DNA from 4 places in the Kineococcus sp. GCM10028916 genome. Region 2 is predicted to be linked to each of the others. Evidence: riboswitches for the same ligand, from Rfam matches in the RefSeq annotation. Region 2 holds a riboswitch; each other region holds the start of a gene.

Region 1 (2,190 bases), on a different contig from region 2:
CGGGTTCGCCGTCACCGCCCACGGCTGGGTCCAGTCCTACGGGTCGCGGTGCGTGCGCCCGCCCATCCTCTGGGGCGACGTCGTGCGCCCGGCGCCGATCACGGTGCCCTGGAGCCGGTACACGAGGACGCGCACGGCGAAGCCCGTCAAGGGCATGCTGACCGGCCCGGTGACGATCCTCGCCTGGTCCTTCGTCCGCGACGACCAGCCGCTGGGCGACACCGCCCGCCAGGTCGCCCTGGCGCTGCGCGACGAGGTCAGCGACCTCGAGGCCGCCGGCATCGGGATCGTCCAGGTCGACGAACCCGCTCTGCGCGAGCTGCTGCCCCTGCGCACCCAGGACCAGCCCGCCTACCTGGACTGGTCGGTGAACTCGTTCCGCCTGGCGACGGCCGGTGCCGCCGACGCGACGCAGATCCACACCCACCTCTGCTACTCGGAGTTCGGCGAGGTCATCGACGCGATCGACGGCCTCGACGCGGACGTCACGAGCATCGAGGCGGCACGGTCGCGCATGGAGGTCCTCGGCGACATCGCGCGTGCCGGTTTCGCGCGGGGCATCGGGCCGGGGGTCTACGACATCCACTCGCCGCGCGTTCCCTCGACCGAGGAGGTCGTCGGGTTGCTGCGCGCCGCCGTCGCCGCGGTCCCGGCCCGCCAGGTCTGGGTGAACCCGGACTGCGGCCTCAAGACCCGTGGCTACGCCGAGACCACCGAGTCGCTGCGCAACCTCGTCGAGGCCGCCCGCACCGTCCGCGCGGAACTCCCCGCGCACGCCGTCGCGACGAGCTGAGGCCCCCGCCCGACCGGATCCCCGCTGGACGAGCGCCGCCCTCCTGACCCCCCGAGGTCAGGAGGGCGGCGCTCGTTCGGCCCGGGTTCCCACCGACCCGCCCGGCCGGGTTGAGATTCCGGCAGGGGGTCCCTATGATTCCTGCAGAACACCATCCAGAGCGGCTGAGAGACCTGGCTCGACGACGTCGCAGCAACCCCCCGGCAACGGGCGCGGGTGCTTCCGCCAGGAACGATGGAGGAGCGCAGTGAACAAGACGTCCCACGTCGCCGTCCTGAGGCGCATCGTCGACTTCTGCCTCACCGGTTCCACCGGCTGTCGCTGACCCAGCACCCCCGCTGACCGGGAACGTACCGGTCACCCCGCGTCCCCGCCGCAGGCCGGACGTGTCGTCGACGTACCCCTCAGCCTGGAGAACCCTTGCGCACCCGCACGCCCTTGTCCGCCGTCGCCCTCGTCGCGTTGTTCGCCCTCACCGCCTGCGGTGGCGGGAGCCAGGACGACGGCAGTGCCGCCGCCGACGGTGAGCCCGTCGCCGGCGGGAACCTCACCTTCGCCATCCAGGTCGACTCCGGGTGCATCGACCCGCAGCAGGTCGGCAACAACGACGCCCTGAACGTCGGTCGCCAGCTCGTCGACTCCCTCACGGTCCAGGACCTCGACGGTCAGGTCCAGCCGTGGCTGGCCCAGAGCTGGGAGGTCAGCCCCGACGCGAGGACGTTCACGTTCCACCTGCGTGAGGGCGCCACGTTCTCCGACGGGACGCCGCTCGACTCCGCGGCGGTCAAGGCGAACCTCGACGGCATCGTCGCGCTCGGGGCGAAGGCGTCGTTGGCCTCGGCCTACCTCGCGGGCTACACCGGGACGCAGACGCCGGACGCGCGGACGGCCGTCGTGACGTTCTCGCAGCCGAGCGCGCAGTTCCTGCAGGCGACGTCGACGATGAGCCTCGGTCTGCTCTCCGTCGCGACGACCACCGCTGATCCCGCGACCCGTTGCGATGGAACGACTCTCGTCGGATCCGGTCCCTTCGTGGTCGGGAAGTACACGAAGGACAGCGAGGTCGTGCTGAAGAAGCGCACCGGGTACGCCTGGGCCCCGACGGGTTCGAAGCACAGTGGTGACGCCTACCTCGACACGATCACCTACCAGGTGGTCCCCGAGGCGAGCGTGCGCACCGGGTCGCTGCAGTCGGGTCAGATCGACGCGACGACGGCGATCTCCGCGCAGGACCTCCCGCAGTTCGACGGCGGCGGTTTCTGGACCGAACGTCGCGCGAACCCGGGCATCCCCTACAACTTCTTCCCCAACGAGTCGCGGCCGGTCTTCCAGGACGAACGCGTCCGCCAGGCCCTGTCCAAGGCCATCGACCGCGAACAACTGGCGAGCATCCTCAA
Region 2 (2,190 bases):
TCGAACTGCTCGGCGAAGAAGGCGCCCTGAGCGCCGTACTGGCTGTCGTGACCGAGGTTGATCGCGATGACCATCGCGCCCACGATCAGGACGGTCGACCCCGTGTCCAGCAGCAGGAACGCGGGCACCGTGAACACCGCGGTGAGGACCGACCCGAACAGGTAGACGGGTTTGCGACCCACCCGGTCCGAGAGCAGGCCCCACAACGGGGTGGCGGCGAGGCTGAGGACCGAGGCGACCAGCACGGCGAGCAGACCGACGTCGGCCCCGTCCTCGCGCACGTGGTTGGTCAGGTAGTTCAGCGCGAACACCGTGTAGAGGACGTAGGCGCCGTTCTGACCCAACCGCATGCCGGTCGTCAGGAGCACCCCGCGCTTGTTCGTCGCCAGCACCTCGGCGACGGGTCGGCGCGACGTCGCGTCGGCCTCGCGCAGCGCGGTGAACGCCGGGGAGTCGGTGACCTTGAGGCGGATGACCAACCCGATGACGACGAGCACGGCGCTGGCCAGGAACGGGATCCGCCACCCCCAGGCGAGGAAGTCCTCGCTCGAGGTCAGGGTGCGGGTGAGCCAGAAACCCCCGCTGGCCAGGACCATGCCGGCCGCGGAACCCATCTGCGGGATCGCGCCGAACAGACCGCGCCGGCCGGTGGGGGCGTGCTCGACGGACAACAGGACGGCCCCGCCCCACTCACCTCCGGCCGAGAAACCCTGCAGCAGTCGCGCCGCGACCAGCAGGACCGGGGCCCACACCCCGATCCGGTCGTGGGTGGGGAGCAGGCCGATGGCCGCCGTCGAGATCCCCATGACCAGCAACGAGGCCACGAGGACCGCCTTGCGGCCCACCCGGTCGCCGATGTGACCGGCCACCGCACCGCCGAGGGGGCGGGCGGCGAAACCCACGGCGTAGGTGGCGAACGCGGCGATCACGCCGACCGCGCCACCGACGTTCGGGAAGAACAGCGGGCCGAGGACGATCGCCGCGGCCGTGCCGTAGAGGTAGTAGTCGTACCACTCGATGGTGGTGCCGACGAAGCTCCCCAGCGCCGCCCGGCGGCGGACGAGGGGTTCGCTGGGCGTGGCGAGGACGGTGTCGTGCACGGTGCTCACAGAACGGTTCTCCCATCGGTCCTGGCGGTAGCACCTTCCCCGCGGGGTGGTTGCTGCGACGTCGACGAGCCAGGTCTCTCGGTCGCTCTGGATGGCTGGGGCGAACCTACGACGGGGGCGCGCACCAGGCAAACCGGGGCCCGGTCCCGAGCGCGGGGCGCGAGCCGGTGCCAGAGTGGGCGGGTGAGCTTCCCGTGGGTCCGCTCCCCGCGCACCTCCCGGACCGTCGCCCTCCTGCTGGCCGTCTGCGCGGCCGCCTGCGCCGGGCCCGACGACGCCGCCTCGTCCTCCGCGCCCCTGCGCCTGCTGTCCCTGGGCGACTCCGTGCCGGCCGGGGACGTCTGCGGCTGCACCGCCTTCCCGGACCTGGTCGCCGACGGCCTCGCGCCGACCGGCGGGGCCGACGTGGTGCAACGGGCCAGCGGCGGGGCGACCTCGACCGACGTCGACTCGGTCCTGCGCCGGCTCGCGGCGGACGAGGGACCCCGGCTCGGCGCGCCGGACGTCGTGCTCCTGCAGGCCGGGGCCAACGACCTCGTGCAGCAGGTCGACCTCGCCACCTCCACCGCCGGGGCCGTCGACACCGACGCGACGATCGAGCGGGTGGTGGCGACGCTGGCGGAGACCGTCGACGAGCTCACCGCCACCGGGGCCCGGGTCGTCGTCCTCGACTACTGGGCGGTCGGGCTGGACGGTGCCGTCGCCCGGCAGGAGTACACCCCCGCCGAGCTGCACGACCAGGTCGCCCTCACCGACGCCTTCGACGACCGCCTCGCCGTCGCGGTGGGGAGCGAGGCGCTCTTCGTGGACCTGCGCCCGGTGTTCCACGGCCCGGACGGGACCGGCGACCCGACGACGCTGCTCGCCGCGGACGGCGACCACCCCGACGCCGCCGGGCACCGGGCCATCGCGGACGCCGTGCTGGACGTGCTCGCCGGCTCGGAGGGTGCTGCCGGTTCGCCGGGAGACCGCTGAGAGAGGGCACGTCCCCGCCTGTGGTGACCCATGGTGGTCCCGGCGCACCACGCGCCGGTTCTGGCACGGGGGGTGTGGGGTGGGTCTCGACGATCCGCTGACGCGG
Region 3 (2,190 bases), on a different contig from region 2:
CAGTTCGAGGGCGTTGACGAGGCGGACGAGCGTGGACTTGCCGGCGCCGGAGTAGCCGATGACGGCGAGGACCTCTCCCTCCTCGACGTCGAGGGAGACGTCGTCGACCGCCGCGACGGACTGGCCGTCGCGGCGGTCGAAGCGCTTGGAGACGTTCTCCAGCGTGACGAGGGCGCTCACTTGCCCTTCGCGGCCTTCGCGTCGGCCTCGACGGTGGCGAGGTCGGCCTGCAGGTCCGCGGCGCTGCGGTCGGAGACGACCGCGTTCGGGTAGTCCTTGGTGAACACCGTCTGCACGGCGGGGTCCTGGAAGAGGGCCGCGAGCTTCAGGTAGGTCTCGTTGTCCTTGTCCTTCGCCCGCGCGGCGAAGATGTTGACGTAGGGCGCGGCCGAGGGGTCGGACGGGTCGTCCTTGGCGATGATGTCGGTCTCCGGCAGCTTGGCGCTCGTCGCGTAGTTCACGTTGACGATCGCGGCGGCGACCGAACCGCTCTGCAGCGCGCCGGCGGTCTGCGAGGCGTCGACGGCGGTGACGTCGACCTTCTTCGTCTCGATGTCGTCGATGGAGGAGAAGGCGTTGCCGCCGTCCTTGAGGGTCAGCAGACCGGCCGACTGCAGCACCAGCAGGCCGCGGGCCTGGTTGATGTCGTCGTTCGGGATGGCGACCTTCGCACCCTCGGGGAGCTCGGACGGGCTCTTCGCCGTGGTCGAGTACAGCGGCAGCGGGTAGATGGCGGTGCCACCGATGGGCTGGATGTCGTCGCCGGCCGTGACGTCGTAGTTCGCCAGGTACTGGATGTGCTGGAACTGGTTCAGGTCGATCTCGCCCTGCGACAGCGCCGGGTTCGGCAGGCTGTAGTCGGAGAAGTTGACCAGGTCGACGGTCACGTTCAGCTTCGACTTCGCCAGGTCCACGTACGTCTTCCAGTAGTCCAGCGACTTGTCGGCCACGCCGATCTTCACGGTCTGGGCCGGGGCGGAACCGGCGGCGGTGGTCGTCGCGGTGTCGTCATTGCGGGTCCCGAGGACGACGGCGACGATCACCACGACCACGACGACGACGGCGGCGACGATCCCGATGAGGAGGCCGCGGCGCTTCGGCTTGTCGGGCAGGGCGGGGGCGGGGCTGGACACGGTGGCACTCCGGTGGTCGAACGGCGGGCGCGCGGCTCGCAGCACCCCGTGATCGACGACGTGCGTTGCTCCGCGCTTGCCGGACGGGGTCGTCCGGCCTGGTCTTCACCTGGGGCACCCCGCCGCGGGGGAGGGTTGCCGGACAGCGAGCCAGGGCTTGTCGCTGTCACTCATGACCGTGGGGGAACCGTAGGTTCCCGTCGTCGAGCCCGTCAAATCGCCCCTGCGCGCCGGTGATCAGCCCGGCCGCGGGACCGCCCGCGTCTCAGCGCAGGCGTTCGGTCACGCCGCACCGCCGTCACCGGGTCGGATCAGGACGTGGGGGAGGACGACGGCCTGCGCGGCGACGGTGCGCCCGTCCGTCGTCGTCACCGACGGGCTGCCGTACAGCACGTAGCCCTCCGCCAGGGCCGCCGTGACCTTCTCGCAGAAGGAACGGTCGTCGGGGCCGGTCAGCAGCCGGTACGTCAGCTTCTCGTCGCTCACGCGTCCAGACTATTCGCGCCCAGAGCGTCGCGGGCGTCCTGCAGGCTCAGCAGGCCCAGGGCGACGTCCGCCAGCGCGTCGCCGAGCTTCTTGTGGTTGGCCCGGGCCCAGCGCTTCCCGTCGTAGTCGGTGGTCGTGCGGCGCAGGGCCTCGAGGCTCGCGCGCAGGTCGCGGTCGAGGCGTTCGCGCAGTTCCCCGTCCGTGGGCGCCTCGGGGCGCAGTGCCTCGCCGTCGCCGTTGCGCAGCTGCAGGAGCGCCTCGTGGTCCAGGCCCTCCTCCCGGGCCCAGAACCGCACCGGCCGTTCGACCAGGTGGTTCCACACCGGGGCCTGCGCGGACCGGAAGAGGACCTGGACGGGGCTCTTCGCCAGTCCGGACGCGTTGAGCCAGAACTCACCGGCCTGCGGTCGGCTGAAGAGCGCGCACTCGTCCTCGGGGAGGTCGACGACGACGGCGACCCGGACGAACGCCGGGTCCTCGCTGTCCTGCTGCAGCCCGAGCAGGGCGCCGAAGACCCACGCCTCCTCGGCGCGGAAGAGGTTCAGCTCGGCGGGCAACGAGTTCGCGTGCT
Region 4 (2,190 bases), on a different contig from region 2:
GGCACGCCACGATCGCCTGGCTCGTCGCCCCGCAGCGCCGCCTCGAGGTCCTGACGATCATCAAGCGCGCCAACGCGTTGGGGTTGCTCGCCCACGGTGACGCCGAAGACGTCTACACCCGTTCCCGCAGCGAACTCGCCGGGCTGATCAAGATCGCGTTCGGCGGTCAGGTCGCCGAGGAGTTCTTCTTCGGCGACGTCTCGACCGGCCCGGCCGGCGACCTGCAGTCCGCGACGCAGGTCGCGGCGCAGATGGTCGGTTCGGCGGGCATGGCCGGGACCCTGGTCTCGTTCGCGGCCGTCCAGCAGGGCGCGTTCGCCGACGGGAACCTCGTCTCCCACGTCCTCGGCGACTCCGAGGGACGGCGGCTGGTGGAGAACCTGCTGACCGAGCAGAAGGAGTTCGTCCGCGAACTCATGGACCGCAACCGCCACCTGGTGGCGGCGCTGCGCGACGCGCTGCTGGAGCGGCACGAACTCATCGGTCACGAGATCACCGACGTGCTCGAGGCGGCGCAGGCCGCCCACGAGGCGCAGTCCGCACCGTCCCGGGTCATCGACCTGCGGGACACCACCTCCGGCGTCGTCCGGGGGATCTAGGACTCGTCGGGGTCGTCGCCGCAGGAGGGGAGCGACGACCGCGACGCAGGAACTCGCGCACCGTGGGAGGCCGGGGGGCCTCCGGGGGCGGTGGCGCGGGAACACAGGAACGGGAACGGTTGCTCCGGGGGGCTGGAGCAGACGTTCCCGTTCTGCTGTCCGCCGCCGCGCGATCGGCCACCCGCGGAGCGGGCTGGACCCTCCCTCCCCACCTGTGGTTCCCTGGTCCCAGGTCATGAGCGCCAGCGACAAGCCCCGGCTCGCTGGCCGGCAACCCTCCTCGTCGTGGGGTGCCCCGGGTGACGACCTGACCTGGTGCTCCGGCACGGGTAAGGACGCCGTCCCTCCCGTTCCGGACGCCGACGCGTCCACGATCGAGGAGAGCTCCGTGAGCACCACCCTGGAACCCACCGCCGAACCCGATGTGCGGGAACGCTTCACGCCGCTGCTGCAACGGATCGCGGCCGGTACCGTGACGCGCGAGCAGGACCACGAACTGCCACGGGACCAGGTCCGGGAACTCCTCGACGCCGGGTTCGGTCGGTTGCGCATCCCCGTCGAGGAGGGTGGTGGCGGTCTCGACCTCGTCGAGTTCACCGACCTGCTGGTCGACCTCGCGGCCGCCGACTCGAACCTGCCGCAGATCTTCCGCGGCCACATCGCCTGGGTGGAGCAGGTCCTGAGCCTGCCGGTGGGGGAGTACCGCTCGCGCTGGATCGCGCGGCTGGTCGCGGGGGAGATGGTCGGGAACTCCTGGAGCGAGGTCGGTGACGGGGTCACCGGTGAGCAGCAGACGATCGTCACCACCCGGGACGGACGCACCGCGATCTCGGGCCGGAAGTACTACACGACCGGCACGATCTACGCCGACTGGACCGACGCGACCGCCCGCCGACGCCTCCCGGACGGCACCTACGAGGTCGTGACCGCCCTGGTGCCCGTCCGGGGTCGAGGGGTTCGCGTCTCCGACGACTGGGACGGTTTCGGGCAGCAGCTCACCGGGACCGGGACCCTCGAGCTCGACGACGTGGAGATCGACGCCGACGACGTCTCCCCGTTCACCACCCGGTTCCGCTACCAGACCGCGCTGTACCAACTCGTCCTGCTGGCCGTGCACGCCGGGATCGCCGCGGCGGTCGAACGCGACACCGCGCACGAGGTCCGCACCCGGACCCGCAGCTACACCCACGGGTTGGCCCCGCTCGTCAGGAACGACGCCCAGGTGCTGTCGGTGGCCGGCGAGATCTCCTCGATCGCGTTCACCGCCCGCTCCCTGACCCGCGCTGCGGCGCAGGCGGTCCAGTCCGCCGCCGACACCGCACACCGGCCGGGGACGGCGGCGGACCGGGCGGCGAACGTCGAGGCCGAGATCCGGACCGCCCAGGCCCAGGTCGTGCTCTCGGACACCGTCCCGCGCGCCGCGACGCTGCTCTTCAACACCCTCGGCGCGTCGGGCACCTCACGGGCCCGCGACCTCGACCGGCACTGGCGCAACGCCCGCACGGTGGCCTCGCACAACCCGGTGATCTACAAGCAACGGATCGTCGGCGACTGGTCGGTCAACGGCACCGAACCGCCGTTCGTGTGGGAC

The links. Region 2 has a riboswitch for S-adenosylmethionine ahead of ACFQ46_RS06705 (MFS transporter). Riboswitches for the same ligand answer to the same signal wherever they lie in the genome.
Region 1: another riboswitch for S-adenosylmethionine. It lies ahead of ACFQ46_RS09270 (ABC transporter substrate-binding protein); the one in region 2 lies ahead of ACFQ46_RS06705 (MFS transporter).
Region 3: another riboswitch for S-adenosylmethionine. It lies ahead of ACFQ46_RS20030 (MetQ/NlpA family ABC transporter substrate-binding protein); the one in region 2 lies ahead of ACFQ46_RS06705 (MFS transporter).
Region 4: another riboswitch for S-adenosylmethionine. It lies ahead of ACFQ46_RS07695 (acyl-CoA dehydrogenase family protein); the one in region 2 lies ahead of ACFQ46_RS06705 (MFS transporter).

Annotation. Positions count from the first base shown of each region.
Region 1 covers NZ_JBHTFM010000006.1:442,141-444,330, reverse strand. Annotated here, with positions in the region: gene metE (5-methyltetrahydropteroyltriglutamate--homocysteine S-methyltransferase) at 1-793, shown strand, start outside; SAM riboswitch class I at 942-1,034, shown strand; gene ACFQ46_RS09270 (ABC transporter substrate-binding protein) at 1,214-2,190, shown strand, end outside.
Region 2 covers NZ_JBHTFM010000003.1:864,061-866,250, reverse strand. Annotated here, with positions in the region: gene ACFQ46_RS06705 (MFS transporter) at 1-1,109, opposite strand, end outside; SAM riboswitch class I at 1,119-1,207, opposite strand; gene ACFQ46_RS06700 (SGNH/GDSL hydrolase family protein) at 1,293-2,084, shown strand; gene ACFQ46_RS06695 (alpha/beta hydrolase) at 2,164-2,190, shown strand, end outside.
Region 3 covers NZ_JBHTFM010000018.1:204,152-206,341, forward strand. Annotated here, with positions in the region: gene ACFQ46_RS20025 (methionine ABC transporter ATP-binding protein) at 1-180, opposite strand, end outside; gene ACFQ46_RS20030 (MetQ/NlpA family ABC transporter substrate-binding protein) at 177-1,133, opposite strand; SAM riboswitch class IV at 1,201-1,311, opposite strand; gene ACFQ46_RS20035 (DUF1737 domain-containing protein) at 1,416-1,619, opposite strand; gene ACFQ46_RS20040 (hypothetical protein) at 1,616-2,190, opposite strand, start outside.
Region 4 covers NZ_JBHTFM010000006.1:104,823-107,012, reverse strand. Annotated here, with positions in the region: gene ACFQ46_RS07700 (AAA family ATPase) at 1-599, shown strand, start outside; SAM riboswitch class IV at 831-941, shown strand; gene ACFQ46_RS07695 (acyl-CoA dehydrogenase family protein) at 988-2,190, shown strand, end outside.